Regions from separate parts of the Paenibacillus sp. A3M_27_13 genome, predicted to be linked through region 2. Evidence: riboswitches for the same ligand, from Rfam matches in the RefSeq annotation. Region 2 holds a riboswitch; the other holds the start of a gene.
The links. Region 2 has a riboswitch for ZMP and ZTP ahead of NLX82_RS15475 (TIGR01440 family protein). Riboswitches for the same ligand answer to the same signal wherever they lie in the genome.
Positions count from the first base shown of each region.

Region 1: linked by a shared signal. The riboswitch ahead of NLX82_RS22190 (bifunctional 5,10-methylenetetrahydrofolate dehydrogenase/5,10-methenyltetrahydrofolate cyclohydrolase) and the one ahead of NLX82_RS15475 (TIGR01440 family protein) in region 2 are both predicted to bind ZMP and ZTP.

Region 1 covers NZ_JANAVE010000008.1:106,755-122,980, reverse strand. Annotated here, with positions in the region: gene NLX82_RS22235 (methionine ABC transporter ATP-binding protein) at 1-426, opposite strand, end outside; gene NLX82_RS22230 (Gfo/Idh/MocA family protein) at 752-1,753, opposite strand; gene NLX82_RS22225 (deoxynucleoside kinase) at 1,951-2,592, opposite strand; gene NLX82_RS22220 (deoxynucleoside kinase) at 2,592-3,212, opposite strand; gene NLX82_RS22215 (response regulator transcription factor) at 3,360-3,959, opposite strand; gene NLX82_RS22210 (sensor histidine kinase) at 3,956-5,089, opposite strand; gene NLX82_RS27645 (hypothetical protein) at 5,209-5,331, opposite strand; gene NLX82_RS22205 (hypothetical protein) at 5,335-5,832, opposite strand; gene NLX82_RS22200 (PadR family transcriptional regulator) at 5,810-6,355, opposite strand; gene desA (Delta(5) desaturase DesA) at 6,644-7,705, opposite strand; ZMP/ZTP riboswitch at 7,919-8,003, shown strand; gene NLX82_RS22190 (bifunctional 5,10-methylenetetrahydrofolate dehydrogenase/5,10-methenyltetrahydrofolate cyclohydrolase) at 8,114-8,980, shown strand; gene NLX82_RS22185 (cyclodeaminase/cyclohydrolase family protein) at 8,977-9,612, shown strand; gene NLX82_RS22180 (ABC transporter substrate-binding protein) at 9,832-10,824, opposite strand; gene NLX82_RS22175 (winged helix-turn-helix transcriptional regulator) at 11,017-11,409, opposite strand; gene NLX82_RS22170 (NAD(P)H-dependent oxidoreductase) at 11,553-12,227, shown strand; gene NLX82_RS22165 (S-layer homology domain-containing protein) at 12,335-15,247, opposite strand; gene NLX82_RS22160 (hypothetical protein) at 15,629-16,226, opposite strand, start outside.
Region 2 covers NZ_JANAVE010000003.1:546,923-563,148, reverse strand. Annotated here, with positions in the region: gene atpD (F0F1 ATP synthase subunit beta) at 1-641, opposite strand, end outside; gene atpG (ATP synthase F1 subunit gamma) at 763-1,629, opposite strand; gene atpA (F0F1 ATP synthase subunit alpha) at 1,844-3,358, opposite strand; gene NLX82_RS15535 (F0F1 ATP synthase subunit delta) at 3,378-3,923, opposite strand; gene atpF (F0F1 ATP synthase subunit B) at 3,920-4,408, opposite strand; gene atpE (F0F1 ATP synthase subunit C) at 4,518-4,742, opposite strand; gene atpB (F0F1 ATP synthase subunit A) at 4,847-5,671, opposite strand; gene NLX82_RS15515 (ATP synthase subunit I) at 5,701-6,081, opposite strand; gene NLX82_RS15510 (AtpZ/AtpI family protein) at 6,074-6,328, opposite strand; gene wecB (non-hydrolyzing UDP-N-acetylglucosamine 2-epimerase) at 6,500-7,669, opposite strand; gene upp (uracil phosphoribosyltransferase) at 7,780-8,409, opposite strand; gene NLX82_RS15495 (ABC transporter substrate-binding protein) at 8,766-10,031, opposite strand; gene NLX82_RS15490 (carbohydrate ABC transporter permease) at 10,047-10,883, opposite strand; gene NLX82_RS15485 (carbohydrate ABC transporter permease) at 10,883-11,791, opposite strand; gene NLX82_RS15480 (serine hydroxymethyltransferase) at 11,939-13,189, opposite strand; gene NLX82_RS15475 (TIGR01440 family protein) at 13,310-13,897, opposite strand; ZMP/ZTP riboswitch at 14,118-14,199, opposite strand; gene NLX82_RS15470 (low molecular weight protein arginine phosphatase) at 14,278-14,862, opposite strand; gene NLX82_RS15465 (manganese efflux pump MntP) at 14,966-15,526, opposite strand; gene NLX82_RS15460 (L-threonylcarbamoyladenylate synthase) at 15,668-16,226, opposite strand, start outside.

The sequences.
Region 1 (16,226 bases), on a different contig from region 2:
AGATAACTGCTCCGGATAGGAATCCGCTTTATCCTCCAATCCAACAAATTGCAGCAGCTCCTTAACACGAGCATCTATCTGTGCCTTGGGCAGTTTAGCCAGTTTTAGAGGATAAGCCAGATTCCCATATACAGTACGAGAGTTAAACAAATTAAAGGTTTGGAATACCATCCCGATCCGTCTTCTTAAATTTCTTAGTTCCTTAGGACGTATCTGAGTAACATCCTGATCATTAACGACAATTCGTCCCTCTGAGGGGCGTTCCAGTAGATTGACAAGCCGCAGCAGCGTACTTTTACCTGCACCGCTAAAGCCAATCACGCCGAAAATTTCTCCTTTTTCAACCGATAACGAAACCTCTTCGAGTGCATTTACCTTACGATTGGGTAAGGTAAATATTTTGCTAACTTGTTCAAACTTTATCAAACTGCTTCCTCCTTACGTCTACAATGTATGTATTCCTCCATCCAATTTTAGTAATCCGGTGGATTTAATCGGATTTATACCCTAAAAAAAATTCCCTAATCTTCGTTTGAACGAAGGTGGGATTATTTAACTGTATATTGCATTGTTAACACCTTAAGACAAGAAGGAGAATCTGTCAATAAAAAATGAATATAGCCTTCTGACTCCTGTCATCACAATTGCTTACACTTTTAGGGCTACAAAGCCAAATAAGGCTAACCGTATATTTGCAAAGTTTGCAAAACCGGCAGCCCTTTGTGAATTGCAATCTTGATCATTCCACTGACTAATGTGCAGAAGTATTTTTCAAATCTGCTTCATAACGAAGGCCGAATTGTTGTCTTGCCTCCTCCATCACTTCAGCGACTGTAAGTGAACACTCCAAGGAGTTAATGGAACTGTTGCGTTCACCACTCTTGATCAAATCAATAAATTCCTGAATTTCATAATACATTGGCTCACGCGTCTGAGCTTTGGTCAGATCTTCAATCGTGCCGTCCCGATAATGAATTTTCACCTCATAGGGCTGACTGATTTTGTCGATCACCATCGTTCCATTCTCACCCTGAATTTCAGCAGGCAGATAGGAATCTGTAATTTTGGAATACATGACCGTAGCATCCATATCAGGATACTTCATCACGATACTGCCCTCGCCATCGACACCAGAGGATAAAAGTACACCCACCGCCCGAACCTCCTCAGGTTTGCCGAACAAAGTCACCATAGGATACAAACAATACACTCCAAGGTCCATCAAGGAACCATTGGAAAAGGCCGGATTAAACGCATTCAATACCTTACCTTGCTTAAAAGCATCAAAGCGTGAGGAGTATTGACAGTAGCTTGCAAAATAACGCCGAACCCGGCCTATTTTATACATATGATCCTTTATTATTTTAAAGTTAGGCATAAGTGTGGATTTAACGGCCTCCATCAGCAGAACATCGTTGTTGCGCGCGGCTTCGATCATGCTCTTCACCTCTGCTGTATTAGACGCAAAAGGTTTCTCACACAACACGTGCTTTCCGTGATTCATACATAAGATCGCCTGCTCCGCATGTAAGGAATTGGGGCTGGCAATATATACGGCATCGACCTGATCACTTGCGGCCATTTGCGCCAGGTCTGTAAAAACCTCCGGCTGGCTGTTATATTTGTCAGCAAAAGCTTTGCCCTTATCCTCTGTGCGTGAGTACACCGCCGTCAGGGAAAATTCGTCCGTCTCCATCGCAGCTTGAATAAACCTCTCTGTTATCCAGTTGGTTCCAACAATACCAAAACGCATCACAGTATCCCATCCTTCCCGTGAGTCATTACAATTCATATGTACCTATTCTCGCATTCCAGCCTAAACTTGTCCACTATACCGTTAGTCATATCTCATGCTTTAACATGTTCATTCGACAAAAAAAGACTGTAGTCTATCAGCATAATTTATACTGATTGTACCACAGTCCCTGTTATTTATTTGGGGTTATATCTCTATTTTTTTGATATTACTTTTCCTACTTCTTCCAAAATGGCATCCATGGAAGCTGGGTCGTGTACATCATATTCATCAATGTTCAGACGCAGTACAGGACAGGCATCAAATTCGTTGATCCAATTGGAATATCTGCGATGCATTTGCTCCCAATAAGAACGCTCGGTCTGGATCTCCATCTCGCGACCGCGCTCCTCAATCCGACTCAGTATGGAGGGCAAGCTGCCTTCCAAATAGATCAACACATCAGGGTGCGGGAAAAACGGTGTCATCACCATCGCCTCAAACAGGCTAGTATACGTTTCATAATCGGTAGGGTTCATCGTTCCCTGATCGGCATGCATTTTCGCAAAAATGCCTGTGTCCTCATAAATAGAACGATCCTGCACAAAACCTCCACCAGACAAGAAAATATTCTTTTGTTCCTTGAAGCGTTCCGCGAGAAAATAAATTTGCAAATGAAAGCTCCATCTTTCGAAATCGTGATAAAATTTCTCCAGATAGGGATTATGATCGACCTGCTCCAAAGAGGTTTTAAAACCAAGGCGTCCGGCCAAAGCACCAGTCAGCGTGGATTTACCTACACCCACTGTACCCGCTACCGTAATCAGGGCATTCGCAGGAATGTTGTAATTATTCACTATATAAGCTCCTTTACATCGGAAACAATTTGTTTAAATTGTGCCTGGTTTTCTACAAAATCAATTTCATTCCCGTTCACGGTCAATATACGAGGGGAAGGGGACTGTTCAGCGAGAAACTGAATGCCTTTATCATAATCTATTATTAATTGCTCCAGATAGGCGGGGTCCATCTCCTGTTCAAAAGAGCGTGCACGCTTGCGAATTCTCCCCAGCAAGGTATCCAAATCTGCTTTAATATAAATGATAATGTCTGGCTTAGGCATATCATCCGTGAGCAGATGATAGATTTGACGATATTTTTCGAGCTTCACACCCTTAAGCGTACGTTCAGCAAAAATCAAATTCTTGTAGATATGATAATCAGAAATAACGGGCTGAGCTTTCTCGATATATTGCAGACCAGTATCCTCCAGCTGCTTATACCGATTGCAGAGAAAGAACATTTCCAGCTGAAAACTCCACTCATCTATATTTTGATAAAATTTATCGAGAAATGGGTTCTCCTCGACAATCTCTTTGATTATCGGCAAATGTAGCTCGGTTGAAAGCATCGAAGCCAACGTCGTTTTACCTGCTCCGATTGGCCCTTCAACGGCTATAAATGGGGCTTGTTTCATGCAGTTCTGCTCCTCCTTGTACTCCAGTCCATCCTGTGGACAACTATCCTATTGTATCACAAGGTAGTACGCTAAAGGCATACCAAATCTATGGATAAAACAAAAAAAAACAGAGCGCTACATTTTGCTTCATAGCGTCCCTGTTTCTCACTTAAACCAACCTTTTTCATTAAAACGTGTAATCGCCTCGATCCGGTTACTGACACCCAGCTTATCGAGAATGACTGAAATATAATTGCGCACCGTCCCTGTCGTTAAATACAGTTCACCAGCAATCTCTTTTGTATTCTTTCCGTCAGCAATAAGCGCCAAAACGGTCTTTTCACGCTCTGTTAGCGGGTTGACTTCGGCATAAGCATCATCGACCAGTTCTGGAGCGTAAATACGTCGACCTGCCATAATACTTCGAATGGAGGAAGCCAGCTCTTCACTGGGACTGTCCTTGAGCAGATAACCGTGTGTCCCCGCCTTGATCGCTCGTTCAAAATACCCGGGGCGAGCAAACGTAGTTAAAATCAGTACCTTGCAGTTCAAGGCTTTGAGTTCCTCAGCCGCATCCAATCCGCTCTTAATCGGCATTTCGATGTCCATAATGCATATATCCGGCTGGTGCAGCTTCACCAGTTCTATAGCTTCTTCCCCGTTGCTTGCTTTTCCGACTACTTTCATGTCCTCTTCCAAGTCTAGCAGGGAGGCTAGAGCACCCAGCAGCATACGCTGGTCTTCTGCAATAACAATTCGAATCATGGCCCCACCTCCTCATTCGGCTTTTCAGGGATATTGGGCACTTTAATGACCAAGGTCGTTCCCTGATCTGAGCGCAGCTCCATACATCCGTTCACGAATTCGAGCCTTTCCTTCATTCCTTGCAGGCCATTTCCACGAAGGGTTCCATTTTCTCTCGTAGCACCGACTCCATTATCCTGAATCCGAAGAGTTAGTTCCTTACGAGACGGCTCAATAGTGATGGAGCAAGCGGTGGCTCCACTGTGCTTAACCACATTTGTCACTGCTTCCTTCATACACATACTAAGTACATTTTCATTCATTAATGATGTATGCTCCAGCTTCGGGTCGCCCTCCAAGGTCAATTCAATGTGAGCAGCCTTTAAGATCTGCCGAATACGTAACAGCTCATCCTCTAGTCGCATACCTCGCATTTGAGTAACCATTTCCCGCACCTCTTTTAACGCGCTTCTCGCCGTGAGACGAACATCGTTAATTTCAGCATGAGCACGCTCCGGGTACTGATCCATCAGTTTGCCCGCCAAATCGCTCTTCAGCCCGATGAGTGACAGCTTCTGACCTAAGGTATCGTGCAGGTCACGCGCAATTCTTTGCCGTTCCTCCAGCTTAATCAATTCCGATATTTTCTTATTGGCATCCTCTAATTGGACTTGGAGCCGATCGCTTTTGTTGCGATTAAAATTCGTAATCGGAAGGAGAATCACACCGATCAGATTGAGCAGGATAAAAGGAATCTGTTTAATAAAAACGGGATTCTGAGATACAAAACCGTAATTGATCAATCCAATCGTAATAACCATTAAAATGATATACAGCGTCGTAAATGCAGCCTTACTTTTAATATTACCGATCAGATAGGCGATAAATATGGAAAAATACATATAGCTAAACAGCAGTGTCATGGTAATCGATATGGCAATCTGTACACTGGTCCAAAAGTATATGAGCCAGCCTTTTGAGACAAAAGCCAGTACATAACATGCAAAGAATACCAAAATAATAGCAGTACCCAGAATAATATGACTTGTAGATGAAGAGCTAAAGTAGTAAAAGGGCAGGATATAAAAGACGACCCACACATAAGGACTAAGCCCTGTATTTCTTTGGAAAATCTGATACCACTTTTGCATTCTGCCACCCTCTTCTACTTCACATGACTTATATCCCTTATCTTATCATACCACTGTTTCGTCTGCTCGAAAGCACCAAAGGTAAAGCCTTTCCTGTGAACCGCAAATGAACACTTTGATTAGAAGCCGTCCATTTTGCGGGAACTGATCTCAAACTTAAGCCATTCGCTGTACACTCCACCCACTGCACCAGATCGTGCTTTGAAATGGGACTGGTCTATATTTCTGATCAGCTCGTTCATGAATTATACATACCTAACGTTATTAAATTTCTTTTCTATATCTTTAGCAAATTTTCCGCCCTCATCGGCTAAATGTTTTCTCATAAAGAATCCACCAAAACCATTTATCCATGCTGCAAAAGCCAGTAGCCGAGATGGAAAGTCCGCTCCAATCGTACAACTAAATTCGCAAGAGTTGTTATCAACAGGCGTGACCTTCATTTCCCATGGAACTCCAACGATGGCGGGTATCCATCGCCATATATATGCTTCTGTCTTGTCAGAGTAGAAACGCAAATGATCCTTTGTGTGCTCTTTTAATTGATAGTGCTGAACAATCATCTCATTCCCCATATTTTCCACATTAACCATATAGAATTCACCATCTTCAAAATAACTGCCCATTGCCTTGTGAGCTTTTGAAAATGATTCATATTCAGCTGGAGTCATCTCAGTTACCCATTTGTACAAATCCACATTTTTAGCTGCAATCTGCAATTTAAATTTCTTTGTCATTCTCATCTTCATTATCCTTCTTTCCTGTAATTTTTCTTGTGAGTTCATCGTGCCAATTCATAATCATTTGAAAATATTCTTTGCCAAACATCAACGTCGCGTGCTCATATACACCCATCTCATGAACGTGCTTCTCTTCTATTAAGGCAAGCTTGTTATATTCACAGGCGACAGTAGTTTGAAAGCTGGCAATCAAACGAACAACCTCAATGTCGTCAAGATATTTATAGAAGAAAAGCTTACTCAAATACTCATAATTAAAAGGGGAAAAAGTACATGGTGTTTTTAACCATTCTATAAATTCACTCTTCCCTTTTTCCGTAATACCATATGATTTTTTGAATCTGCCTTCCTCTACCACTTCTTCATACTTGATAAGCTCCCCCTTTTCCATTTTTTTCAGCATAGGATATATGCTTCCGAAGCTGGCATCAATAAAGTTGGAAGTGCTTATCGTCATCTTCTGCTTGATTTCATATCCTGTCATATCCTTTTCGCAGAGGAACCCAAGTATTACATAAATCAACATAAAATCTATTCCTTCTTTCCTGGCATAGTGAATTATCCTTCTGAAATCAAAGGGAACTTATCTCTGTTTACATGTAGCTAATTTATATATATATAATCGAGATATATCGTTTCGATATATAGAATGTAAAGGTTGAAAATCGATTTGTCAATAGCGATTGCTAAAACAAAGAATGAAAGTACTGCATTTTCAATATAAACAAAAAAATCTAAAAGGATGTTATCCCTTTAGATTTCTCAAAGTAAACTGCAATTTTTCAACATCTCTTCAGAAGAGTTTTGTACAAAGTTATTTTCTTTCTGTGCTTACAACAGGTGTAGGGATGGGTTTCGTAACTGCAACACGTTTGCTGAGGAGCGGCCTCACTTGTTTAAAGGTCAAAAAGGTTTTCGTATTTTCATCCCAAAGTCGGAACTTCAAAGATTGCAGACTGCTACTTACTGTGATTGTGGTCGCCTTTTGAAGTAACGGTGTCGCTTCATGTGCTTTTTCCAAATTATAATTTGGCACTTTTGGGCTCAAGTGATGAACGTGATGAAATCCGATATTGCCCGTAATCCATTGCAATACTTTAGGAAGCTTGTAATAAGAACTGCCTTCTACGGCCGCATTAATATAGCTCCACTCTTCATCGTGCTCAAAATACGAATCCTCAAATTGATGTTGTACATAGAACAGCCAGATTCCCAACATACCAGATACAAAAAAGATAGGTGCCTGTACCAGAAGGAAGGCATGCCATCCAATAGCCCATGACAACAGTGCGTACAAGGCAACGATGGATATATTCGTCACATAGGTGTTCATTTTTTCCTTGCGTTTGGCTGTCTTGATATTAAACCGATAGGAAATCAAAAAAGTATAGATCGGACCTAGTCCAAACATAACCCAAGGATTTCGATATATGCGATAGGCCAGCCGTGTCCATGTGGAAGCCTCTGTGTACTCTTCTACCGTAAGCACCCACATGTCACCTGTGCCTCTTTTATCCAGATTACTGCTGGTTGCATGGTGGATTGCGTGACTATTTTTCCATTGGTGATAAGGACAGAGCGTAATAACACCTGTAATCGTTCCCACAATGTCGTTCAGCTTGCGGCTTTTGAAGAAGGATTGATGACCACAATCATGAAAAATAATAAACGTCCGTACCACAAACCCCGATGCAACAATGGCAATTGGAAGTGTCAGCCAGTACGAAACCGACAGACTAAGATAAGCAGCATACCACAATAGGATCAGTGGACCCAAGGTATTGATGAGTTGCAGAACGCTGGATTTTGTGTTTATTTTCTCGTAGGGAGCCATATTTTTTTTCAATTGGGCTAATGGGAGTTGTGTCATACTCATTATGATCCTCCTTTAAAATGACGCCTATACCTTGATCCTGTTAGGCGTACATGTTGATCTAATCTCAGTATAAGGTAAAGCCTCTAGGCGATGTAGTCATAAACGTCAGCTCGGGTATATGACATTTGTCATATAGACAAGTAACACAACCCGTTTTCCAAATGTTCGCGGGTTTCTTTTCTGATGATTATTTGTTAAAATATAAGGTATAATAACGCTGTATGTGACTGGCGAAGTCAGTGGAATGAACCACGAGGGAGCATACAAAAAAAGCGTACCGTTCGCCTGGGAGAAGTATTTGCAGAGGATTCGTCTGTCTTGACGACCTTGTGCAAATACTTTTTTTCGTTTTAAGACCATGACACCCTGTTGATAAATCATGCGATAAATTCAGAGGAGGCACGGACTATGGCTATAATCATGAAATCCAAAGAAGCAGCTGAGCAAGTATATGCAACGATCCGTTCACAGGTAGAAAAAATGAAGCAGCAAGGAAACCGTCCCCATCTGGCGACCCTATTGGTAGAAGGCGATCCGGCATCTGCATACTATGCCCGGACCAAGCAAAAAATAGCGGAGAAGCTGGGCATCTCATTTCATCTCCATACTTTTGACCGTCATGTTAGCGAAGCCGAGCTACTGCACCTGATCGGCAGTCTGAACGATGCATCCCATGTACATGGCATTATGCTGGAACTGCCGCTTCCCCAACATCTTTCTGCCTCCGTTATTAAACAATCCATCGCCCCCTACAAGGATATTGATGGAATAACACCTGATAACAAGCTGGCTACCGTAACAGGTGACGCCGGACTATATCCCGCAACACCTCAAGCCTGTATCGAGCTGCTCAAGCATTACGGTCACACCTTGGCAGGCAAAAATGTCACGCTCGTGGGCATCGGGCAGACAGTGGGACTTCCCCTTTTCCACATGTTGCAAAGAGAAAATGCCACCGTTACCGCCTGTCATGCAGGTACGCGTGATATTGCAGAGCATCTGAGCCATGCAGACATTGCCTTCGTCGCAGTCGGATGCCCTGATGTGATTACGCAGGATATGGTCCATCCTGGTCTGATTCTCGTGGATGCAGGAATTAACGAGACGCTGGAAGGAAAAATCGTGGGTGACGCTGCTTCAAACGTGGGTGAAAAGGTACATGCCATTTCTCCGGTTCCCGGCGGTGTTGGCACCTTAACGACTGCGATTTTGTACAAAAATCTGCTCAAAGCGATACATCTGCAACACTACTCCAGAGAGGTGGTCTATTCATGAGTGAACTGTCGTGGAACAATTCCATCGGACATTTTCTGAAAGAGGCTGCAAGTGCAGCGCCTACCCCCGGCGGAGGAAGTGTATCCGCACTGGCTGCGGCACTAGGCGCGGCTATGACCTCCATGACCGCCAACCTTTCACAAGGAGAAAAATATGCGCACATCCATGAAAAAATCACGGACGTCATTAGCAGCATGGGAAGATTGTCTACGCATTGTGAGGAACTGATGGTCGCAGACATCCAATCCTTTGAACAGTACATGACCGCGTTGCGTTTGCCCAAGGAAACAGACGAAGAAAAGCGCTATCGTACCCATTCCCTACAGACAGCGGTGATCGCTGCCATTGAGGTACCCATGCGCCTGCTGGAAGTATGCCGGGACGGATTGTCGCAAGCCTATAACATTGTGGAAATGTCCAATAAAAATGTGATTTCAGATCTTGGCATCGGCGCGATCCTGTTCGAAGCAGCAGCTCAATCTGCCCTGCTTACCATCGACATTAACCTTGCTTCGCTGAAAGACTTGGATGTCAAATACTCCTATGAGACCAAGACAGCCGCACTCATCCGTGAAATCGGACAAATCAAAGAACAAACCTTGTTGATGGTACGCAGTCGAATAGCGAATTAGTCTGCTCATAACCGTGTTTAACCTGTTCTAAAACATTTCTTCAAAAAAATAACTGATTGGATACAAAAAGAAGATACTATCGAAATTACGACGAAATAGTAAATAAAAAACCAGTCCAAACATGATTCATGTTGGACTGGTTTTTATTGCTAGATACTGCGTGTATTATGCGACTTCCCATCTGTTTTGGACAATTCGTCACAACGCAGAATCTCACACCTATTGTTTAACTTTATTCTCTTTTTCTCTTTCGACCAGCATATCTACGATCATATCAATTTGCCCGGTAATAGCGATTGGATCATAGCGATAATACGTATCAAAATCGTTAAAGAACACTCTATTGTTCTTCACCGCAGGAAGATTCCCCCACACAGCGGACGATTTCAGTTGCTTGAGCGCGTCACCCTTTTTCTCCGGGTCATACGTAGTCAGGAACATATAATCTGCGTCATACTGTGGCAATACCTCCATCGAAAGCTGCACCGTTTGTTCCTTGGAGTTAGCTGTTTTCTTTGGCATATTCAGTTTAAGCGCATTGTACACGGCTTGTCCGCCCCGCCCCGCATTGTCGCCAAAGATCCAAAGTGCGTGCTTGTCCGTCAGCTCATACAGACCGAAAGTTGCCTTTTCGTCAATCACACCTTTAAGACGTACGCGACCTTCAGCGGCCTTTTTATCAAATGCAGCAATAAATTGCTCAGCCTTCTCCTTTTCCCCGGTGATATCTCCGAACAGCTTGACCGTATCATAGATATTAGTCGTCGTACCGTACGGAATGTACAGGGTAGGTGCGATTTTAGACAAAGCCTCATAATTCGTATCCTTCATAACCACGATCAGATCGGGTTTGAGTTCCAGCGTCTTTTCCAAATTGGTCGGATCACCCACCTCTTTGGTTCCTTTTTCCTTCAGCAAATCGGTCAGAAAAGGATTTTGAAACGCAGTCGGCTCCACACCCACCACGTTAGCACCCACGGACAGCAATTCTCCACCGTAAAAATCCGTTACAATGCGCTGTGGCTTCGCAGGAATTTGAATATCCCCTTTAACCGTTTTAAAGCTTCTAGTCTCTCCAGTAGAAGCCGACTCTTGCTTATCTCCTGAAGATGAAGCCGGATTACTTCCATTATTATTTCCGCCGCAAGCGCTGATGAATACAGACAATACAAGTAACATAGCTGTTATCATAAAATACGATTTTCTTTTCAACTGATTAGCCCCCTATATATTGTGAAGATGATCTTCCCGATACACATGATAATGATTATCAATATCGTAAGAAATATATCAAGCGTCGTCCTTACTGTCAACTGAAAAACGAACTTTGCATCATTTCACTTTAAAAATGAAAAGACCTGCCAAAATGATGGCCAGGTCTTCTTTGTGGAGCCGTCTCAAAACCTACACATTGGGGCTAGGTTGCTGAAGGCTGCTTTCTGGTGATCGCTGTTTTGTTTTATATTCTTCTCCCCAATCCTTCATCAGGTTAATAATCGGGATCAGCGTTTTTCCAAATTCAGTTAGAGAGTATTCGACCTTGGGAGGAACCTGTTGGTAGACTTCACGGTGAACGACTCCGTCCTCTTCCAGCTCGCGCAATTGGAGTGTCAGCATACGCTGGGTAATTCCCGGACAGATCCGCCGAAAATCACTAAATCGCTTAGTCCCATACATGAGATGATATAAAATAATCCCTTTCCATTTGCCCCCAATCACGTCCAGCGTGTACTCAACAGGACACGCCTGATCATTTCCAGCGGTACATTCCCCAAAGCCGCCTTTCCGATTGCGCATAGGCTTTTCTCCTCCTTGGTATCATTTTATATACTACAGCACATTAATGTGCGTACTTCAAAAACGATCATGTATATTCTAATATTAAGCATGTTACTTGGTAAGCGTCAATTTTAATCACATCCATAAGGAGTGGAATAACGATGGAAACCTTAACTACTACTAAAGATCAAATCTTATCTGCATACGAGTTCAGACATGCAACGAAGGAATTTGATAGCCATAAGAAAATTAGCGATTCTGACTTCGACTTTATTCTTGAAACAGGCCGTTTATCCCCGAGTTCGTTTGGCTTTGAACCCTGGAAATTTGTTGTCGTTCAGAGTAACGCTATGCGTGAGAAGCTGCTGCCTTACTCTTGGGGGGCCCAAAAACAACTGCCAACAGCCAGCCATTTTGTACTCATCCTCTCTAGACTTCCTGAAGATATGGTAGCCTCATCCGATTATATCAAGAGTATGATGGAGAACGTGCAGCAATTACCAGCTGAAGTGATTCAAGGCAGAGAGAAAGTGTATGATGCCTTTCTAAAGTCAGATTTTGGGCTGGAGGAAAATAAAAGAGCCTTGTTCGAGTGGGGCTGCCGACAAACCTACATCGCACTGGGCAACATGATGACTGCCGCAGCTCAAATCGGCATTGATTCCTGCCCTATCGAAGGTTTTAATAAACAGGAAATCGAACGCATCCTCTCCGAGGAAGGCATTATGGATGCCGAGCATTTCGGTATTTCTTGTATGGTGGCATTTGGATACCGTCTCAACGAACCGCGTGGCAAAACTCGGCGATCTGTAGATCAGGTTATTGAATGGGTGTAAAACCTTTTTTCTAAAACAAAGGGGCGTCCCATAACCATCTCCATGGCTGTTGGGACACCCCCTTTTCATAAAACCTCAAGTCTTAAAAATTCTGTCATTCCAAACCCTTACTTATAAGTTACTTCTTCCGCGAAATAGATTTCCTTTAAACGATCCTTTACGCGCTGAATTTCATCTGCTGTTAACGGAGCTGTAGGATGCAGCTTAAAGTTCCTTCCAGTGACATAGCTTACATCTGTGTTCTTACCCAGATTGTAGGCCATCTTCGGAATCGGATTTCGGGTATAGTCAGTAAAGTCAATAATGGACCATGCCGCATCTCCATCCTCCTTGGATAAAATAATCCGCTGTGAGGCGTTTTCAGTCCACAAGTAACGCAGATTGGCTGGTGAATTATTGGAGTCCATAACTGCCTTAAAACCTGAGCCTCTAAACATGAGTGAAAACTCCGTATGATCATTACTCAATCCAGCTATCGATTCATAAATCTGTTTCAGCCCGTCCACGCCCACAATCTCAACCTCACGGTCAACAGGGAAGTGCTTCACAAAGTTTTCCCATATTTGAGACATGTTATGGTTTTTGGCAAGCCAGTTGACATCCAAAATAATGGACATGTAGTTTACTGTATTCAAACGTTGATACGGGTTATCTAAATATTGCTGTGCTATATACAGTTGTGGTGCCGCATCCGTTTCCGTCACATATGGATCACCTGGATGGAGAGTCCAGCGTGAAGAATCTTTGGTATAGCGCGACCCGATGGGATCAATCGTAATCGAGTTCATAAATACGATACCGCTATTATTTGTAAGCCCCTGTGCCGGAACAATCGGATTATCCTTATGGGACCAGTAAGGCATCAAAGGTGAACCCTCACCATACATGTTGTTCACATTATACTGTGTAGCCGACCATCCCATCGCTGAGGTAATCTTAAAATGATCCTTAAGCCATTGGGCCTGCTCAGGATTCACCGTAAAGCCGGTCAATGATTTAGGCAGATACTTCCGATATTGGTCTGTATCCATACTTTCAAACACCGAAGGTGATCCCAACGAACCAGATTGGTGCAGCTCATTGAGGGCATTATAACGATACATATACAACCACTCGTTCATCTGTGCTTCCCATTCAGGAAGATCAAACAGATTATTCGGATACCCATCCAAAATCCCGACTTCATCGCCATACTGATCCACGTATTCCAAAACCTTTTTAAGCTGCGGACGATTTGATTCCACAAAAATAAATCTATTTTCCATGGCCCACGTCACTTTTAAGTTGGTACCAAAGTGATCCATCAGCAATTGACGCGACTGCTCAATTTGCTCTACCGTGGTCGTACTGCCCGCATCTTTTCCCTGTAGCATCATGGAGATAGCAAAATATTGCTTTTTGCGTGCTCCTGGTACTACAGTTAACTCGGCATCGGATATGAAGTGAATTCCCTGAGAGGGTGATTCAACCTCAATCTTGAATGGAATGACAGAGTTCAATGCAGGAATCAGATGCAGGTTGGCAATATGTCCATCCTCGTCAAATATCCCTCTGGAATCCTCTATACGAAGCTTCAAGTCTGACGGCAATAGACCGGACGGTATGACCTCTCCCTTTGCATTTTGAAATACATAGGGCATGCTCCAGGCTGTAGGGTCTAGAGTAGTGGCCTGTGAAATGGTGTACGTCGCCAAGTATACGGACCTGATTACACTCGGGTCCTCTACCGGAGGAGTCTTCCCTTTCACGATCAGCTTGGTCTGTGCTTTAAGTACCCGATAAGGTTTAGCAATGGTGACTTCCATCTCTACAGGAATATAACCATCAGCAGCAGGTATATTTTCGGAATGCGCAATTTTCCCATGTTCATCAAATACACCTAATGTATCACTAAATGTGTAGGTGACACTTGTGACGCTAACAGCGGGAATGCTTACCAAGTGCCCTTTATTGTAGAGATCAAAGGACAGCTGATACGAAGGATACGTTTCCGGTTGATTGACCAACTCGGGCGCCTTGATTACTACCTCATCCACCACGAAATCCGACGAATGATCCGGTGGTTCTGACGGAGTCACTGGCGGTATGATTGGTGGTATCACTGGCGGTGTCACTGGTGGTATCACCGGTGGTTTGGGACTAGGTTCTGGTCGTATAATTGGCGGTTCCGGCTTCGGCTCTGTTGGTGTTACCGGAGATACCGGTGGATCGGGTCTTGGACTATGGCTTTTAGGCTCTTCGATCTCCGGATTCGCACGCTGGTGACTGATTTCCGGCGCCAGGTCGACCACGATCTTCCTCGATTCCGTTGGACTGGCTGGCTGATTCGTCATTGCAGTTCCATTTCCTAATGACTCCAGCAAACGCTTAGCACGTTCTCTCAGACCGTCACCGCCTAGCCATATCCGATATGCTACCAGTGTAGCATCCTGCCGTCTCACAGACTCTTTGGGATGAAAATAATGATTCGTATCCCCCTCGATCAGCTCCAACCGTTCCATCAGCCATACGCTCGTTTGTGCATAGTCTGATATATCAGCTTGATCCACAAAACTGGATCTATCGGAAGCGCGGGTATCTTCAGAAACGCCGAAATACCTGGCATACCACACCGCCATATCCTGACGGGTCATATTATGCTTTGCACCGAATAACTGATCACTAACTCCTTTGGTAATGTTCTCTGCTTGCAAGGTCTGTACATAGGGTAGAGCCCACGGTGACACATCACTAAAAGAAGCAACGCTTTTGTTAACCGAAGTTCGTTTTAAGGTTTTAACGAAAATGCTCGCCCATTCCTGCCTCGAAATAAAATGCACAGGTCGAAAACTACCATCCTGATAACCCGTAACATACCCTTGAGCAGCCATGGCTTCAATTGCATCAGCTGCGTAGGAATGTTCGATATCGTTAAAGACCCTGTCTGCAAAAACAGGCACAGTATGTATACAGAACAACCAAACAGCCAGTAAAGCAGCGATGTACTGCCTAATTTGTTTTAACTTTTTTTCAGATTTCATATTATTTGGATCCTTGCACCTCCTTTACGATATAGCATCAGGTTACTTCCACCTGCACTTCTGTTTCAACTCTGAAAATTATCTCTTTTGTTTTCAAACGGATTTCATTTCAATTAACACCAAACTGTATATACTTGAATTATCGGAATAATATCCCTAGGATTGAATAAAGACAGCAAAAAAAGTAGTTATAGATTACGGTTCCATCCGTAAAATTGTCATTATTTTAAAGGCATATATCCCGATCTTTTAAAATGGTTTTCATTGGGAATTAAATTTCCAGCATTTTTTCATTACTAAATTTTCTAATGCGAGCATCACAATAAAAAAGATAACATCATGTATAAAGCACCATACACAATGTTATCTCTTCTTTTGTTTTTATTGGCTATCTCCATCAGCTGTTGATTCTTTGTTGCCAGCACTCTTAAAAACATAATAATAACCTTCTGAAATCCCATCTTGCGGATAAGCTGCAGGATCTTCGCTGGTTACTTGACCTACAAGCTCCTGATTCTTAAACGTGTGAGGACCTTCCTCTATTAGCGCCTCAGCAGACATCCCACTGATAAGTCTTACGGTACTGGACCAGAATGTAACTAAATATATATCGTTAGCATTAAATTGAAAGCGTCCTTCACTGGGTGTCCCCTCATAAAACAGCTCAGACAAAGAAGCCGCTTCTGACCCTCTCATAAAAATTTGAATATCACTAGTTCCATTCCATCTATGAGGAATTCCGCCTCTGGGATTGATATACTCTACAACCTCAGGCTCTTGATCGCGAAGAAAATCAGTAACTGTAAATTTGTACACATCATCCGTTATACTCTCGGTTACAACTCCAGTTGTTTTCCCTGTTTTATAGCCACTGAAATCTCCATACACATTTGGGGTTTGACTTAAAGCTGCAAAAAACCTTTCCTGATCCATATATTCGACTCTTCCAGGTACCGCAGTCAATCTATATGTCTTGACC
Region 2 (16,226 bases):
TGTCCGAACACCATCGCTGTTTTGTTGATAACGCCGGAATCTCTCATTTCATGGTACAAGTCATTTCCTTCACGTGTGCGTTCACCTACACCCGCAAATACAGAAATACCACCATGCTCCTGAGCGATATTGTTAATCAATTCTTGAATGGTTACGGTTTTACCTACACCAGCACCACCAAACAATCCGACTTTACCACCCTTAGCATAAGGAGCCAGCAAGTCGATAACTTTAATACCGGTTTCGAGCATCTCTGCTTGAGTTGTCAGCTCATCGAAAGAAGGAGCTTGACGGTGAATCGGATTTCTAGCCGTTTCACTCATATCAGCACCATTATCAATTGGCGTTCCAAGCACGTTAAATACGCGTCCAAGAGTAGCTTCGCCGACAGGTACTGAAATAGGTGCTCCCAGATCTATGGCTTCAGCCCCACGAACCAAACCATCTGTGGAAGACATAGCAATACAACGCACACGGTTGTCACCTAGATGTTTTGAAGCTTCGAGCGTCAGATCAATTTTGACTCCGCTCTCCAGCACAGTCCCAATATGAATGGCATTCAGGATTTCTGGAAGTTGTCCACGTTCGAACTCAACGTCGACAACCGGACCCATGATGCTCACTACGCGTCCTTTGTTCATCTTTTGGTTTCCCTCCTACAAGCTTGCACAGCCGCAAATCCGAACCACTCTGATTTGTTTTGCGCCCGCAATTTATCATAATAGTGTAGACCCTGCTATAAAACAGTCACAACAAGCCTAATTAAGACTGAGCGCTTGCCCCTGCAACGATTTCCGTAATTTCCTGGGTAATAGCCGCTTGACGAGCACGGTTATAGGTCAAGGAAAGCTCACCAATTAACTTGGAAGCATTCTTCGTAGCAGATCCCATCGCCGTCATCTTCGCTCCCAGTTCACTAGCTTTACCATCCAGCAAAGCGCCGTAAATGAGCGTTTCCGCGTAACGCGGCAGCAATACTTCCAGCACTCCTTCTGGTGAAGGCTCATACTCATAGTTAATTGAGGATGAAGCTGTAGCTGAATCCGGTGTTGCCATTGGTAACAGACGGTCAACTGTTGGAATTTGAGTCAATGCGTTGACAAAGCGGTTATAGCATAGATAAAGCTCATCAAATTCTTTAAGTTCAAAGCCTTGTACAGCCTTGCTTGCAATTGTTTTGATATCTGCAAAAGCAGGTGTATCCGACAGATCTGTTACCGATTCAGCGATAGGAAATTCACGACGTCTGAAATAATCCCGTCCTTTTCGTCCAATGATGAAAATCACAAATTCATCCTGTGAACGGTGACGTTCAGAAATCGTCTGCGTAACCTGTCGTAAAATATTGGCGTTATAACCACCAGCCAGACCACGATCAGATGTAATGATGAGATAAGCAGTCTTTTTAACCGGACGCGTTTCCAGCATTGGATGCTTGATGTTATTCGCTCCAGAAGCAATGCTACTCACAACTTCCTTAAGCTTTTCCGAGTAAGGACGAGCCGACTCCGCTTTCTCCTGAGCTTTTCTCAGCTTGGATGCAGCGACCATTTCCATCGCTTTCGTGATCTGCTTCGTACTCTGCACACTTTTAATCTGACGTTTAATCTCGCGCATACCTTTTGCCATGATTTCACCACCTTTAAGCTCTAGCAAAGCCAAAGCTAACTTCGTAAGCAATCCCTTAGCTTGGGCCAAGTCCAAGCACTTCGTAAGATTCAAATCCAGCCGGACATATGTTAAAGGGCCTGTTATTGAGGGTAAAACATGCCAAGGAAGCCAAAACCCGGAGGGCACGCTTCCTTAGTACATCTTTCATCATAAACAGGCAAATTCCAATGTATTAAACCGACGTGGCGAATGATTTTTTGAATTTCTCGATAGCCGCCTTCAAAGCCGCTTCGTTATCAGCAACCAGGTCTTTCGTGTCGCGGATAGATTGAAGCACGTCTTGATGGTCAGACACCATGAAAGACAGGAAGTCTTTTTCAAAACGTTTTACATCCGCTACAGGGATATCATCAAGGAAGCCTTTTACAGCAGTATACAAGCTCACTACTTGTTGCTCTACAGCAAGCGGTTGGTTAACACCTTGTTTCAAAATTTCCATCATGCGTGCGCCGCGATCCAGACGGGCTTTTGTGGATTTATCCAAGTCGGACCCGAATTGGGAGAACGCTTGAAGCTCTCGATATTGAGCAAGATCCAGACGCAGGGAACCTGCTACCTTTTTCATCGCTTTAATCTGAGCTGAACCACCTACACGAGATACAGAAATACCTACGTTAATCGCCGGACGTTGCCCTGCATAGAACAAGTCAGCTTCCAAGAAGATCTGTCCATCCGTGATGGAAATAACGTTGGTTGGAATATATGCAGAAACGTCGGAAGCCTGTGTCTCGATGAACGGCAATGCGGTAAGTGATCCGCCGCCCAACTCATCATTTAGCTTCGCTGCACGTTCCAGCAAGCGAGAGTGAAGATAGAAAACGTCACCCGGATATGCTTCACGACCCGGTGGACGACGCAGCAACAGGGACAGTTCCCGGTAAGCTGATGCTTGTTTAGTCAAGTCATCATAAACTACAAGGACATGCTCGCCTTTGTACATGAAATACTCACCCATGGCGCAGCCAGAGTAAGGAGCAATGTACAGCAATGGTGATGGTTCGGAAGCAGATGCCGTAACGACAATCGTGTATTCCAGCGCACCGTGACGACGCAATGTTTCAACAACTTGAGCTACCGTGGATTGTTTTTGACCAATAGCGACATAAATACATTTCATGCCGTTACCTTTTTGGTTCAAAATTGCATCAATTGCGATAGAAGTTTTACCTGTTTGACGGTCACCGATGATCAACTCACGTTGACCACGACCAATCGGAACCATCGCATCAATAGCTTTAATCCCCGTCTGCATAGGCTCATGTACCGATTTACGGGCCATAACGCCTGGAGCCTGACTTTCAACCGGACGGAATTCTGTTGTAGCAATCGGTCCTTTACCGTCTACTGGTTGTCCCAGTGGGTTAACTACACGTCCGATCAATGCTTCCCCTACAGGGACCTGCATGATTTGACCTGTACGTTTTACTTGACCGCCTTCACGAATGTCGGAGAATTGACCCAAAATAACAACACCGACATTGCTTTCTTCCACGTTGAGCGCCAAGCCCAATACGCCAGTGTCGAATTCAACCAATTCACCGGCCATAACTTTTTCCAGTCCGTAGACGCGGGCAATACCGTCGCCGACTTCAACAACAGTGCCGACTTCAACGACCTCGATATCATTTTTATATTGTTCAATCTGACTTTTAATCAATGAACTGATTTCCTCAGGTTTGATACTCAAGTGTGTTCACCCCTATCTTCTATACTCGTCTGTTAAAGGATTTCTCGAGACGATCCAGCTTGCCGGCCAGACTGCCGTCGTACAGTGTATCGCCGATAACCACTTTCAATCCGCCCAGTAGACTCGGGTCCACTATATTTTCCACACGGATTGTTTTATGTTCACGGGCTCCGAATTCCTCGGCTACCGCTGTTTTTTCCTGATCACTTAAAGCATAAGTCGAATACACCTTTGCATGAGCAATTCCCAGCTTGTATTCCTGAATATCGAGGTATCCGGCAAGGAGAGATTCGAACAAATCTGCTCTACTACGCTGAATCAACAGCTTGATCGTGTTAATTAGCGAGGCAGAAAGCTTGCCTTCAAAACTGTTAGCCAGAACTTGAAGCTTGACCGCTTCCGTAATGTTAGGAGAATTAATGAATTTACGGATTTCAGCATCCCCCGATACAGCCTCTACAAAAGCACGTAGCTCCTGCTCGGTTTCCATAATGGTCTGTTCCTGCTCTGCCACTTCAAACAAAGCTTTCGCATACCGTTTGGCTACTACCGTATCCCGGCTCATGCTTTGCCTCCTACCTCTTTAAGGTATTGGTCGACAAGCTCTCCCTGGACTTGGTCTTCCTTGATTTCCTTTTGAATCAGTTTGGAAGCAATTTGTACCGAAGCTTTACCCACTTCGCTGCGCAGTTCGGCAACCGCCTTATTACGCTCGCTTGTGATTTCACGAACAGCTTCGTCTTTCAGGCGGACAGCTTCGTCTTTAGCCTGAACAATAATTTGCTCCGCTTGTTTGTTACCTGTTTGTTTTGACTGCTCGATAATGTCGTACGCTTCCTTACGTGCCTGCTGGAGAGCCTGCTTTTGCTCCTCAACATAAGCAGCAGCCTGTTCACGCGTCTGTGCCGCTTCATTCATTTGCTGTAATACAAGCTGACGCCGCTTCTCCATAACGGAAAAGAGAGGGCCGAATGCATAACGCGTCAGTAACCAGTACAAGATCAAAAATGCAATGATTGTGAAAACGATACTTGTCCAATTTAAACTCAATTGAAGTCACTCCTTTCCGGTGAACGTCGGTTCTGGATCTTTCATGTTCAAACGAACAAAGAAGGCGCGGATGGCTGTGCCTTCCCCGCCAAACCTTGCTTCCATTCAATTAAGCACCTGCGTAGAAAATGAATGCCAGAACGACCCCGATGATTGGCAGGGCTTCGACCAGACCTACACCGATAAACATTACCGTTTGCAACGTTGCTTTTGCTTCAGGCTGACGAGCGATACCTTCAACTGTTTTACTTACGATCAGACCGTTACCAATACCTGCGCCCAAAGCGCCCAAACCTACTGCGATTGCAGCTGCGATATATGCCCAAACTCCCATTTTAAAAATCCTCCTTAGTGATGTGTATTTATATTGTACATGTATTTGCAGTTAAGAGCGAAGCGTACTCCTGAACTTAACTAAAAACCGGAAAACGAGCTTGTCTAATGCTCTTCTTCATGCGTGTCAATGGACTGCGAAATGTATACAAACGTCAGAATCGTGAAGACGAACGCTTGAATACTGCCGACAAAGATACTAAATCCTTGCCAAACAACGAGTCCCAATACGGAAGCAATCCAGCCTCCTACACCAAGTGCTGTCAATTTCAGCAGAACACTGATCAAAACTTCGCCGGCAAAAATATTACCGAATAGACGCATACCATGTGTCAATAGTTTTGAGAACTGCTCAATCAAGTTAATTGGCAAAAAGAATGGAAATGGCTGAACGTAATGCTTGAAGTAAGCTTTGGTATTGCGGAAGATTCCCAGGAAATGAACCAGGACAAAGATCATTAAAGCGAGTCCAATAGATACCCCTGCATCTGCAGTAGGTGATTTCCACCAGCTGATGCCTACATGGGCAGCTTCGCCTGGGTGAGACGCCTGTGCTTGTTCTAATGCTTCTTTGACTGGAATGATTTCATGTCCAAATACTTGGGCACTTTGCGCATTATCGAATTCGGTCACAATCCCGAACGGTAAGCCCAGCATATTCCCCACGAAAATGAACATGATCAGCGTCATCCCCAAGGAGAGGAATGGCTTCCCTTTTTTCAAATCCATCGTGCTGGTAATCAGTCCTTGAACGAATTCTACGACCCATTCCATAAAATTTTGCAACTTGCTTGGATTGTCCACAGACAAATTGCGCGTTGCAGCAAATGCCAGTCCAAATACAATCGCACAAGTCACAATAAGCATAATAATGACGGACAAGTCAATGTTAAACCCGCCCAATTGGATAATCGGTGATTCATGCAACATGTTTTCTCACCCCTTTCTCAGTTGAGCCATCATTTTTCCTGAAGCGCGAATATGATGCCTATAATTAACAGAAGAAATTGCCCAGTCACCAGGCTTGCCATTACAGCGATCTCATGGAAATAGGCCGGAAATTCTATCGCCAGCACCACTGCCAAAATTGAGGTCCCTAATCGAACGCCAAAGCCAATACCAAACACTCTCTTCTTTCTTTCACCGGCGGCCGCACTCGCAACCTGTCGAATTTTGTAGGCCATATACAGCACATTTAGACAGCTTACTCCCGTTCCCAGAATGATTCCGTGAGCAATGTCACGATGTTGGGGCATGAAGGCGGAGACCAGGAAACACAGAGCCATAATACCAAGCGCTACGATCCATAACATTTTTTGCATACGGGTCATCTCATTCATGGTTATCCCTCAGTACCTTTCCGATCACAAGGGCAATACTTAATGCGCCTACAACCAAGCCTGCGAGAACGCTTACGCCAATCCAAATTCCGGAGCCACCAAGTTTGGCATCAAGCCATTTTCCTGCATAGAAACCACCCAGTGTGCATATCGCCAAATCAATGCCGATCGCGCTCACCAGTCCTATAGCCTTAAAGGCATTTCCGGTGTTATTTCGGTTGTTGTTTTGCTTGGAAGGTTTGACCACTTTTCCATGTCACCCCTGCAATTCCAGTCCATTTTACTTAAATATAAGATACTTTGTCAATTGAGATATTTTAGTGCCCTAAAGTATAAAATCAAACGACAAAGCATCTTAAATTGCTGTATCCCTTGGTAACCGTACAGTTTAACTGTATGCTTGCCTTGTAAAGAATAATTATATCGGACGAACACCTTTTGTGAACATTGTGTGAAATTCTTCAGGGCGTTCGGATTGAACACCATAATGGTGCAAAATCGCATTGACAATTCTTACTGATGCTTGTCCATCGCCGTAAGGATTCGCTGCTTGGCTCATAGATTCGTACAACGCGGAATCTGTCAAAAGTGCCTTGGTCCGATTGTACACGTTCTCTTCACTCGTACCCACCAGTTCCAAGGTGCCCGCTTCAATTCCTTCCGGTCTTTCAGTCGTATCACGCAGCACCAGAACAGGTACTCCGAACGAAGGCGCTTCTTCCTGAAGCCCACCGGAATCCGTAAGGATCAGATGTGTATGTGGGTAAAAATTGTGCAGATCCACAACATCCAGCGGATCAATCAGCTTAATACGCGGATGGTTGCCTAAAATCTCAAATGCAGGTTCCTTCACAGCCGGACTCGGATGAACCGGGTAAACAATAGCGATATCCTCAAACTCATCCGCAATTCGCTTAACCGCATTAAAAATCTGACGATGCGGTTCCCCTTGGGATTCCCGGCGATGTGCTGTCATAAGAATCAGGCGTTTGCCCTGAGCCCAGTCCAGTACGGGGTGCTCGTAATCCTGGCGAACCGTATACTGAAATACGTCAGTTACTGTATTGCCTGTAACATATATTCGCGATTCAGGCTTATTTTCCTTCCGCAAATTTCCAGCCGATAAAGAAGTAGGCGAGAAATGCAGATCAGACAGCACGCCTGTGAGCTGACGGTTCATTTCTTCAGGATATGGAGAAAGCTTGTTCCACGTCCGCAAGCCTGCTTCCACATGCCCTACTTCAATCTGCTGCATAAAGGCTGCATAGCTGGCGAGGAAAGTGGTCAGCGTATCGCCGTGAACCAACACGATATCGGGCTTGGCCTCACGCAATACAGGTTCCAGACCTTGAAGTACCCGCATGGAGATTTCATTAAGTGTCTGGCGATCCTTCATTACGTCCAGATCATAGTCAGGGTGAATATTGAAAACTTCCAGAACCTGATCAAGCATCTGGCGATGTTGAGCCGTAACGCATACCACGGACTCGATATGTTCCGGGTGACGCTGAAGCTCCAAAATAAGAGGAGCCATCTTAATCGCTTCCGGACGCACACCAAAAATTGTCATCACTTTGATTTTGGACATTTTCTGTTGAACCCCTTTTCATAATAAATGTCCGCTTCACAGATCTTCCATTATTCAGAAAAATGACCTGTCATAACGTCCATAGATTTTGCCGAAACGCCAAAGGCAATCTACTTGGTTCCGTACAAGCGGTCTCCCGCGTCACCAAGACCTGGAATGATGTATCCATGATCATCCAGACGCTCGTCCAATGCAGCGACGTAGATGTCTACATCAGGATGCGCATCCTGCACAGCTTTGACTCCTTCAGGAGCAGCAATCAGATTCATCATTTTAATTTGAGTGCAACCTCTCTTTTTCAACACATCAATCGCCGCAATTGCCGAGCCACCCGTTGCAAGCATCGGATCAATCACGATCAACTCGCGCTCAGTTACATCTGTAGGCAGCTTCGTATAGTATTCTACGGGTTGCAGCGTCTCAGGATCGCGGAACAGTCCCACATGGCCTACCTTTGCTGCAGGCAGCAGCTTTACTACGCCATCCAGCATACCCAAGCCTGCACGCAGAATCGGAATAAGACCCAGCATACGTCCTGAAATCACTTTACCTTCTGTCTCAGCAACCGGTGTCTGCACCGTAATGCTTTCCAGCGGGATATCCCGTGTAATTTCATAAGCCATCAATGTTGCTACTTCATCCACCAGCTCGCGGAAATCCTTGGTGTTGGTCCGCACATCGCGGATAAATGTAAGTTTGTGTTGGATCAAAGGGTGATCGCAAACCACCAGTTTCGCCATAATATATTCCCTCCGGTATTATCGTCACGTTCTTTCGCGCCAGCATATCGAACTATCCTGAGTCGAAAGGATCTATGTAACCTATTTGTACAAACCAAATAAGCACAGATGCAATGCGTGCCTGTAAATCCTGTTTATTATAACATTCCCTTGATTGATTTAACACCTGCCACCGCAACCTTTTGTCAAGGGAAAGATATGACATGTAAAATACTTATTAAGACCACTTCACGTGTGACTTTCGTCACATAAAAACACATCAAAAAGGCCCTGACGGCACTTGACCGTCAAAGCCTGTGGACTTTAAGCTTCCTGCCCGACCTATCCCCTTTGCATCCTCATGCAGCGCTATTCTTTTATCTATACTTCAAATTGTCCCATGCTCCCTGAAATTGCTGAAGCATTTCATCCTTCGTGATAACCCCTGCAATATAGGCTTGCATACTACTGCTTAAATCCTGATTCAGCCCCTTCGGGAAGCGTTGGAAGTTCCAGCTCCATATCTTGCCTTCCCTCACATGCCGAGATATTTCTGCACCTAGATCACCTGTCATCTCGTCACTGGACGTGATACTTTTGAAGGCGGGAACAAACTTAAACTCCTTGGTGATATAGTGCTTGCCTGTTTCTGATGTGACCAACCAATTGAGGAATTCTTTTGCCTCCTGCTTCACAGGCGAATTTTTGTTGACCACCCAGTTCGAAGCCACTCCGACAGCCAGTCTACCTCCTGTGGAGGGATCATTGTCTATAGGAGCAGGCAGAATACCCAAATTCAAGTTAGGATTAATTCCATCCATTTGCGGTTGCGTCCAGTTCCCCTGGTGCATCATAGCAGCCTTACCTGTCGAAAACAGTGTCACTTGTGTATTGTAATCCGTAGTGAGCGGATTGCGGTTTCCATATTTTATAGTTAGGTCAAGCAACTTCACCCACTGATCGAACACGGGGTTACCGGGGATGCGAGCCGTTCCTTTGTTTAAATCCGCAACATAACTTTCTGGGTTCGGCTGTCTGGCAAACGGGATATTGATAAAATGGTTCCCCAGAACCCACCATTCCGCATACCCGTTAGCAAAAGGTATAATCCCTGCCGCTTTCAGTCGCTTAGCTGCTTCCTCGAGTTCATCTATCGTCTGAGGCAGTTTGGTTATGCCCGCTTTTTTGAACAAATCCTTGTTATAAACAAAACCAAATCCTTCTAGGTTCATAGGCTGTCCATAAATCTTACCGTTAACCGTCATCGGCTTACGAGCAAAATCGTCCAGATCCTTCACCCATGGCTGATCCGACAAATCCTCCAAGTACTCCAGCCACGTATCGCGGTCCTGGTAGCCCTCATTTGTAAAAATGTCCGGCTGATCGCCTGATGCGAATTTAGCCTTCAACGAAGCACCGTAGTCCGTACCACCACCGACAGATTGGATATCCAGCTTGATGCCCGGGTGCGTTTTTTCATATTCTGCCTTCAGCTTATTTAGCGGTTCCGAAATCTCTACTTTGAATTGATAAATGTGTATCGTTTTCGTCTCACTCTGTTGAGCCTTCGTATTTCCACAACCTGCAAGTGTACATGCGAGCAGCACCATCAAGGAGATGACAAGTAACGCTGTTTTTTTCATCGGTTATCCCTCCCATCAGCCTTTGACCGCACCGGCTGCAATGCCAGAAACGATGTATTTTTGCATCACCAGAAAAAACACAACAACTGGCGCGATCCCCAATACCAGTGCTGGCAGCGCCAAGTCCCATTGCTTGGTGTACTGACCAAACAACATATAGGTTGCAATCGGAATGGTGCGCAACTCAGGATCATTCAAAATGAGTGAAGGCAACAGATAGTCATTCCAGATCCATAAGGTGTTCAAAATAAGTACGGTTACGAACATAGGCAGCAGCAGTGGACAAACAATGCGAAAGAACACCCCGTACCGGGATGAACCGTCCACCCTTGCCGCCTGCTCGATCTCAATAGGTACCGTTTTAATAAAGCCATGAAAAAGAAAAACGGACAAAGGCGCTCCAAAACCCAGATAACATAAGATCAGTCCCGGTATACTGTTGTTCAAGCTCAATACGTTGGACACTTCCATAAGCGGCAACATAATTGATTGAAAAGGGACTACCATCGCAGCCACAAGCAAACCGAATAGGCAACGATTAAAAAGAGTGTCATGCCGAACCATCTGGTAAGCGGCCATTGAGCTGATTAGCAGCAAAAGCGCATTACTGACGATCGTGACAATCAGTGAATTCCCCAGTGCTGTGGGAAAGTTTATTTTATTCCAGGCGTTAGCATAGTTTTCAAAACGGAAGGTTGTCGGCCACGAAGCGGAATGGGCCAAAATGTCGCCAAAGGATTTAACGGAGTTTACGAGCAAAAAATAGAACGGAACCAGAAAGATTAACCCGATCACAATAAGCAATAATTCAGCAGCCCATGTGCCCAAACGATAGTTTGACGTTTTTCCCATTACATTTCGACCTCCTTTTTCTTCGTGAGACGCACCTGAATGCTGGTAATGATCGCAACGACCACAAAGAAAATCATAGCTTTGGCAGTCCCTAATCCAAGTCGATTATTTGTAAACGCTTCATTATATATGTCCAACGCTACAGACTCTGTCGACTTGAAAGGTCCCCCCTTCGTGAGAGCCAAATTCAACTCAAATACTTTAAAGGACCAGGATATCGCCAGGAACAAGCAGACGGTCACCGCTGGCATAATAAGTGGTACTACGATATGACGCAAAATCTGTCTTCGGCTTGCACCGTCGATTTGGGCCGATTCAATAAGGGCATGCGGGACATTATTTAACGAGGATATGTAAATAACCATGAGATAACCTGCATATTGCCATACAAACACAATGACAGTCCCCCAAAAAGCAGTTGGCCCATCACCCAGCCACGGCAGTTTAAAAAAGGAAAGCCCTGTCGCCTCTCCTACCGCAGAAAAGCCTCGTACAAAAATAAATTGCCAGATAAAACCGAGCAGCAAGCCGCCAATCATATTGGGCATAAAAAATACAGTTCGCAGTGCATTACGGGTACGCAGCGGTTTGGTAAGTGCATAGGCTAGGAAAAAGCCAATCAGGTTTGTCAGAATGACACCACATACGGTAAACCGGACCGTAAACCAGAACGCATTACGGAAATCTGGATCATCCCTAAAAATATGAACGTAATTCCCTAGTCCGAGCCATCGGATATTTTCAGATACTCCATCCCAGTTCGTCATGGAATAATACAGCCCCAGCAGGAACGGAATGACCATAATCAAGACGAAAAACAACGCCATCGGTCCCACAAATACGAGTTGCTGCAATAATTGCGCGGATTTTCTTTGACTCAATGCAATCACTCCTTTGTCGTAGATCATGAAGGAAAGCGCGCATAAACCCTTACTGTAATCGCTTATTACCCAAAAATGTATGTTTCGAGTCGTTCGGAAGCAAAAAAAGGCTGTTCTCCTCCGGCTTATGGAAGGAAAACAGCCTTTAACATAAAGATTATGAATATCGATGAATTAGTATTGAGTTCCTGGATAGATCGGGAACTTGTCTGTCAACTCGCCAACCGCTTGGCTTGCTTTGGACAATACAGTATCATCTTTCGGGTTTTTAAGGGTTTCAGCAATGATTTTACCGATTTTGACCATAGCCTCTTCATCCATACCACGAGATGTTGCAGCAGGTGTACCAATACGAATTCCGCTTGTTACGAATGGACTAGTCGGGTCAAAAGGAATCGCATTTTTATTGACCGTGATGCCCACGGAATCCAATACATGCTCCGCTTCTTTACCTGTGATATTCAAATTGCGCGTATCCAACAGCATCAGATGGTTATCCGTACCACCCGATACAATGTTAATCCCCTCAGCCAGCAGTGTTTCAGCCAGCACCTGTGCGTTGCGGACTACGTTTTGCGCATAGGTTTTGAACGATGGCTGGAGCGCTTCACCCAAAGCAACCGCTTTGGACGCGATCACATGCATCAGTGGCCCCCCTTGAGTACCAGGGAAAATAGCTTTATCAATCGCTTGCGCCCATGCTTTGCGAGTCAGAATCAGACCCCCACGCGGACCACGCAGCGTTTTGTGTGTCGTTGTTGTTACAAATTGGGCATGCGGAACTGGACTTGGGTGAATTCCCGCTGCCACAAGACCTGCGATATGTGCCATATCCACCATGAACAAAGCACCTACATCATTGGCAATGGAAGCAAAAGCTTCAAAATCAATAGTACGCGGATATGCACTCGCGCCAGCTACAATCAGACGAGGACGGTGCTTGAAGGCTGCCTTACGCACTTCATCGTAGTCGATGCGGAAGTTGTCTTCGCGTACACCATAGGCAGCAAAGTTATACAACAAGCCGGAAGCGTTAACCGGACTTCCGTGTGTTAAGTGGCCACCATGCGCCAGATTCATACCCAGTACAGTATCTCCAGGTTTGAGAGCTGCCAGATACACCGCCATGTTGGCTTGTGCTCCAGAGTGAGGCTGCACGTTAGCATGCTCGGCGCCGAACAGTTCTTTCGCGCGGTCACGTGCGATGTCTTCAACGATATCTACATGCTCACAGCCACCATAGTAGCGTTTGTTCGGATAACCTTCAGCATATTTATTCGTCAGCACGGAGCCCATGGCTTCCATTACTGCTTCACTGACAATGTTCTCGGATGCGATTAGCTCGATATTGTGGCGTTGTCGTTTCAGTTCAAGTCCCATTGCTTCCATCACTGCCGGGTCACTTTTACGCAGGTGTTCCATCATGATTGATTACTCCCTCTCCATAGTCAATTGTTGGGTATACAAGCAAACGCCTGCTCCTCTGTTGGGTACCTCATCATCAATGCAAAAAAGATTAGTACAAACATGCCGCCATGCCAAATGCTAATCGCAGTTTCCGCCGACTTCTTGCTCCAGACTGTACACCGCCCGTTGTCCGCCAATAAGTGGAGGACGGGTGAACGCTGCTGTCACACGTGCTTCGCCAATCCAGCGAAGGCTTGGGCGAAACGGAACAGCAATGGGTCGCAGATGCATGCCAATCAGCGTTTCGCCGATGTCTATCCCGGCATGAGCCTGCACGTTCGCCGCCAAACACGCGTCGCTCATAGAACGATAGGCGACGGTAGCCATAGAGCCTCCTGCTGTACGAACAGGAACAGCTGCAACCTCCATCAGTCCCAATCGCTCCAGCACAGCCCGTTCAACGACCAGCGCTCGGTTCAAATGCTCACAGCATTGAAACGCCACATCAAAGCCATACTCCCTGCGAACAGACTCTACTCCAGACAACAGTTGCTGAGCCACATCGAGCGCTCCCGCCGTACCAATCCGACTTCCAGCCACTTCACTTGTGCTAACGCCGATAACCAGCAGGCGACCAGCCTTGAGACTGGCTGCTTCTGCGATTTCCCGCACGACAGAAGTGGTCTGTGCTTCCAACGGAATCTCATGATCTAATTGTTCCACCATTGGAACCTCCTTTGGTTGAACAGCCTCTCAGAGACTAGGCACGGTCTCATGCCCCAAGTTCAACACACTCTCTCCTGATCACAATCTGACTATATTATAGCCGATGTTTCAGATTTCGAGCAGAAAAAATGGAAGAATCTTTAATGGAATCAACTCTCAGCTAAAAATCTGGCATAACTTGTATATGAAAAAAAGAGCAGTCCACACCTATGTGGAATTGCTCTTTTGCCCAGGCGACCGGCCGTATATCCGATGCTCCATCGTGGTTAATCCCACTTTTGTCGCCAGTTACATCGGATTCTCATTTTTCCACCTTATCTTAACGGATTAACCGCCAAAAATCAACAGATTCCGTACAAAACAGATGAGTAATACCAATTTTATTCGGAAGATGCCTTTAGCTTGTCCAGCAGCTTATGCAGTGCCGTACGGATTTCCGCAGCTGTGACATCGTAATCTTCTCGCGAACCGCCAAACGGATCAGAAATATCAAAGCCCGGAATCCGTTGGTGTAATTCAATCATTCGTTCACGCTCCTGCGCCGATAGCTCTTGTCCGAGTGAAGCCATCAACTGCTGTGAAGCATATAAACTATCCAACTCCTGTACATCATTCAACACCGCATCCCGGTTCTCCACATATTCCTTAAGCGTAAATACTTTGCCCGCCGTTTGGGGAAAGCGCTGAATTAAGTGCTGTTTATGTCCTTGCGTCAAGGTTAAGATCAGATGCGCCCACCCGGCAAGCCCGTCGCTCAAAGGGGTTGAAGTGATCTGATCGGATATATCATGATCACGTAGAACCGCCTCTGCATGTCGGGATATCGGCGTGCCTTCCATCGCGGCTACTCCCGCAGAACGTACTTCCAGTTCTAGCCCATGCTCAGCAGCCAACTTACGCAGCATCCCTTCAGCCATTGGACTGCGACAGGTGTTCCCTGTGCATACGAATAAGATATTCTTCAACGTTTTCACCCCCCGTATGTTAAAAAATATATAAACAGAGGATTACTATAATTCTAATCCCTTACTATAATCCTGCATTTATTTTACACTGTCTACGCTAAAATCAAAACATAAACATAAAGCCGAATGCCAGCAAAATGGCACCGCCCACTGCTTCTCCATAATCTCCTAGATTGCGGCTGACCTTGCGACCCAACAGCAGGCCCAACATCGCCATTGCTCCCCCGCAAAAACCAAACGCCAGAACGGACAGCACCAGATCACTTTGGAACATACCTAGTGACACTCCTACAGAAAATGAGTCAACGCTCACCCCAAGTGCAAACAGCAAAAGGCCTAAAGGCGAACGATGATCCAATACCTGTACGCCGTCCCCTTTAAAGGAATTATACACCATATGCCCGCCCAAAAGGATGAGTAACCCCCCTGCGAAGTAGGCCGTCACATGACCTAATAAAGAACTCATATAATGGCCTGTGAACATTCCCAGCAATGGCATCAGAATGTGAAAAAAGCCAATAACAGTACTGATGCGCAGCACGTCTCGCAGGCGTATCCCCTTCATGCCGATCCCTACGCCCAGCGATAACGCATCCATTCCTAGCGCTACCGCCATGATCAGAATCGTTACAACCTGCCCGGCATGGGCAGAGGCTGCCAGCATACTCCATCCCTCCATTATCCGTCTGTTCTTGTACACGTTATGCGGACAAGGGGCAAATCAGTACAAGCATACACTGAAAGTGCCCAATACCAAGACGAGGAGAGGAGAAATTTAATATAAGAGGCTCTGATTCGACAGAAGCTACAAGCGGACGATTCGGTGACCTGCCGCTTTAAGCAGGCGGTTCATGACGGCGTCTCCCAATCCTTTCGGCGGACAGGATTCCGCCAAAATGTAGGTGACGCCGTCCTCGTCGCAGCGGCGCAGCACGCCGTACAGGCGCTGCGCTGCCTCATGGAGCGCGTCCAGCTTGCCTAGCGTGTAGACGCGCTCTCCGGCGTAGCCGGCGGCATGCTCGTCGAACGCGAGCACTGCCGTGCGCTCCCCGCGCGCGGAAGCCTCCGCCAGCGCGGCGCTAATCCAGCCCGTCACCTCAACGGACGACGGGCCTTGTACCACGCTCAAGCGGCCTCGCGGCGCGTAGTGCGTGTACTTCATGCCTGGCGAGCGCGGCGCCGGGCTGTCCGCGTCTTCCCCAGGCGTAGCGGCCAACGCCGGGTCCAGCACGACGGCGCGAGCAACCGCAGCGAGCTGCTCGGCCGTCACGCCGCCGGGGCGCAGGATGGTGACGGTTCCGTCGTCACCCGCCTGCACTACCGTGGACTCCAGTCCCACCCCCGTGGGACCTCCGTCCAAAATG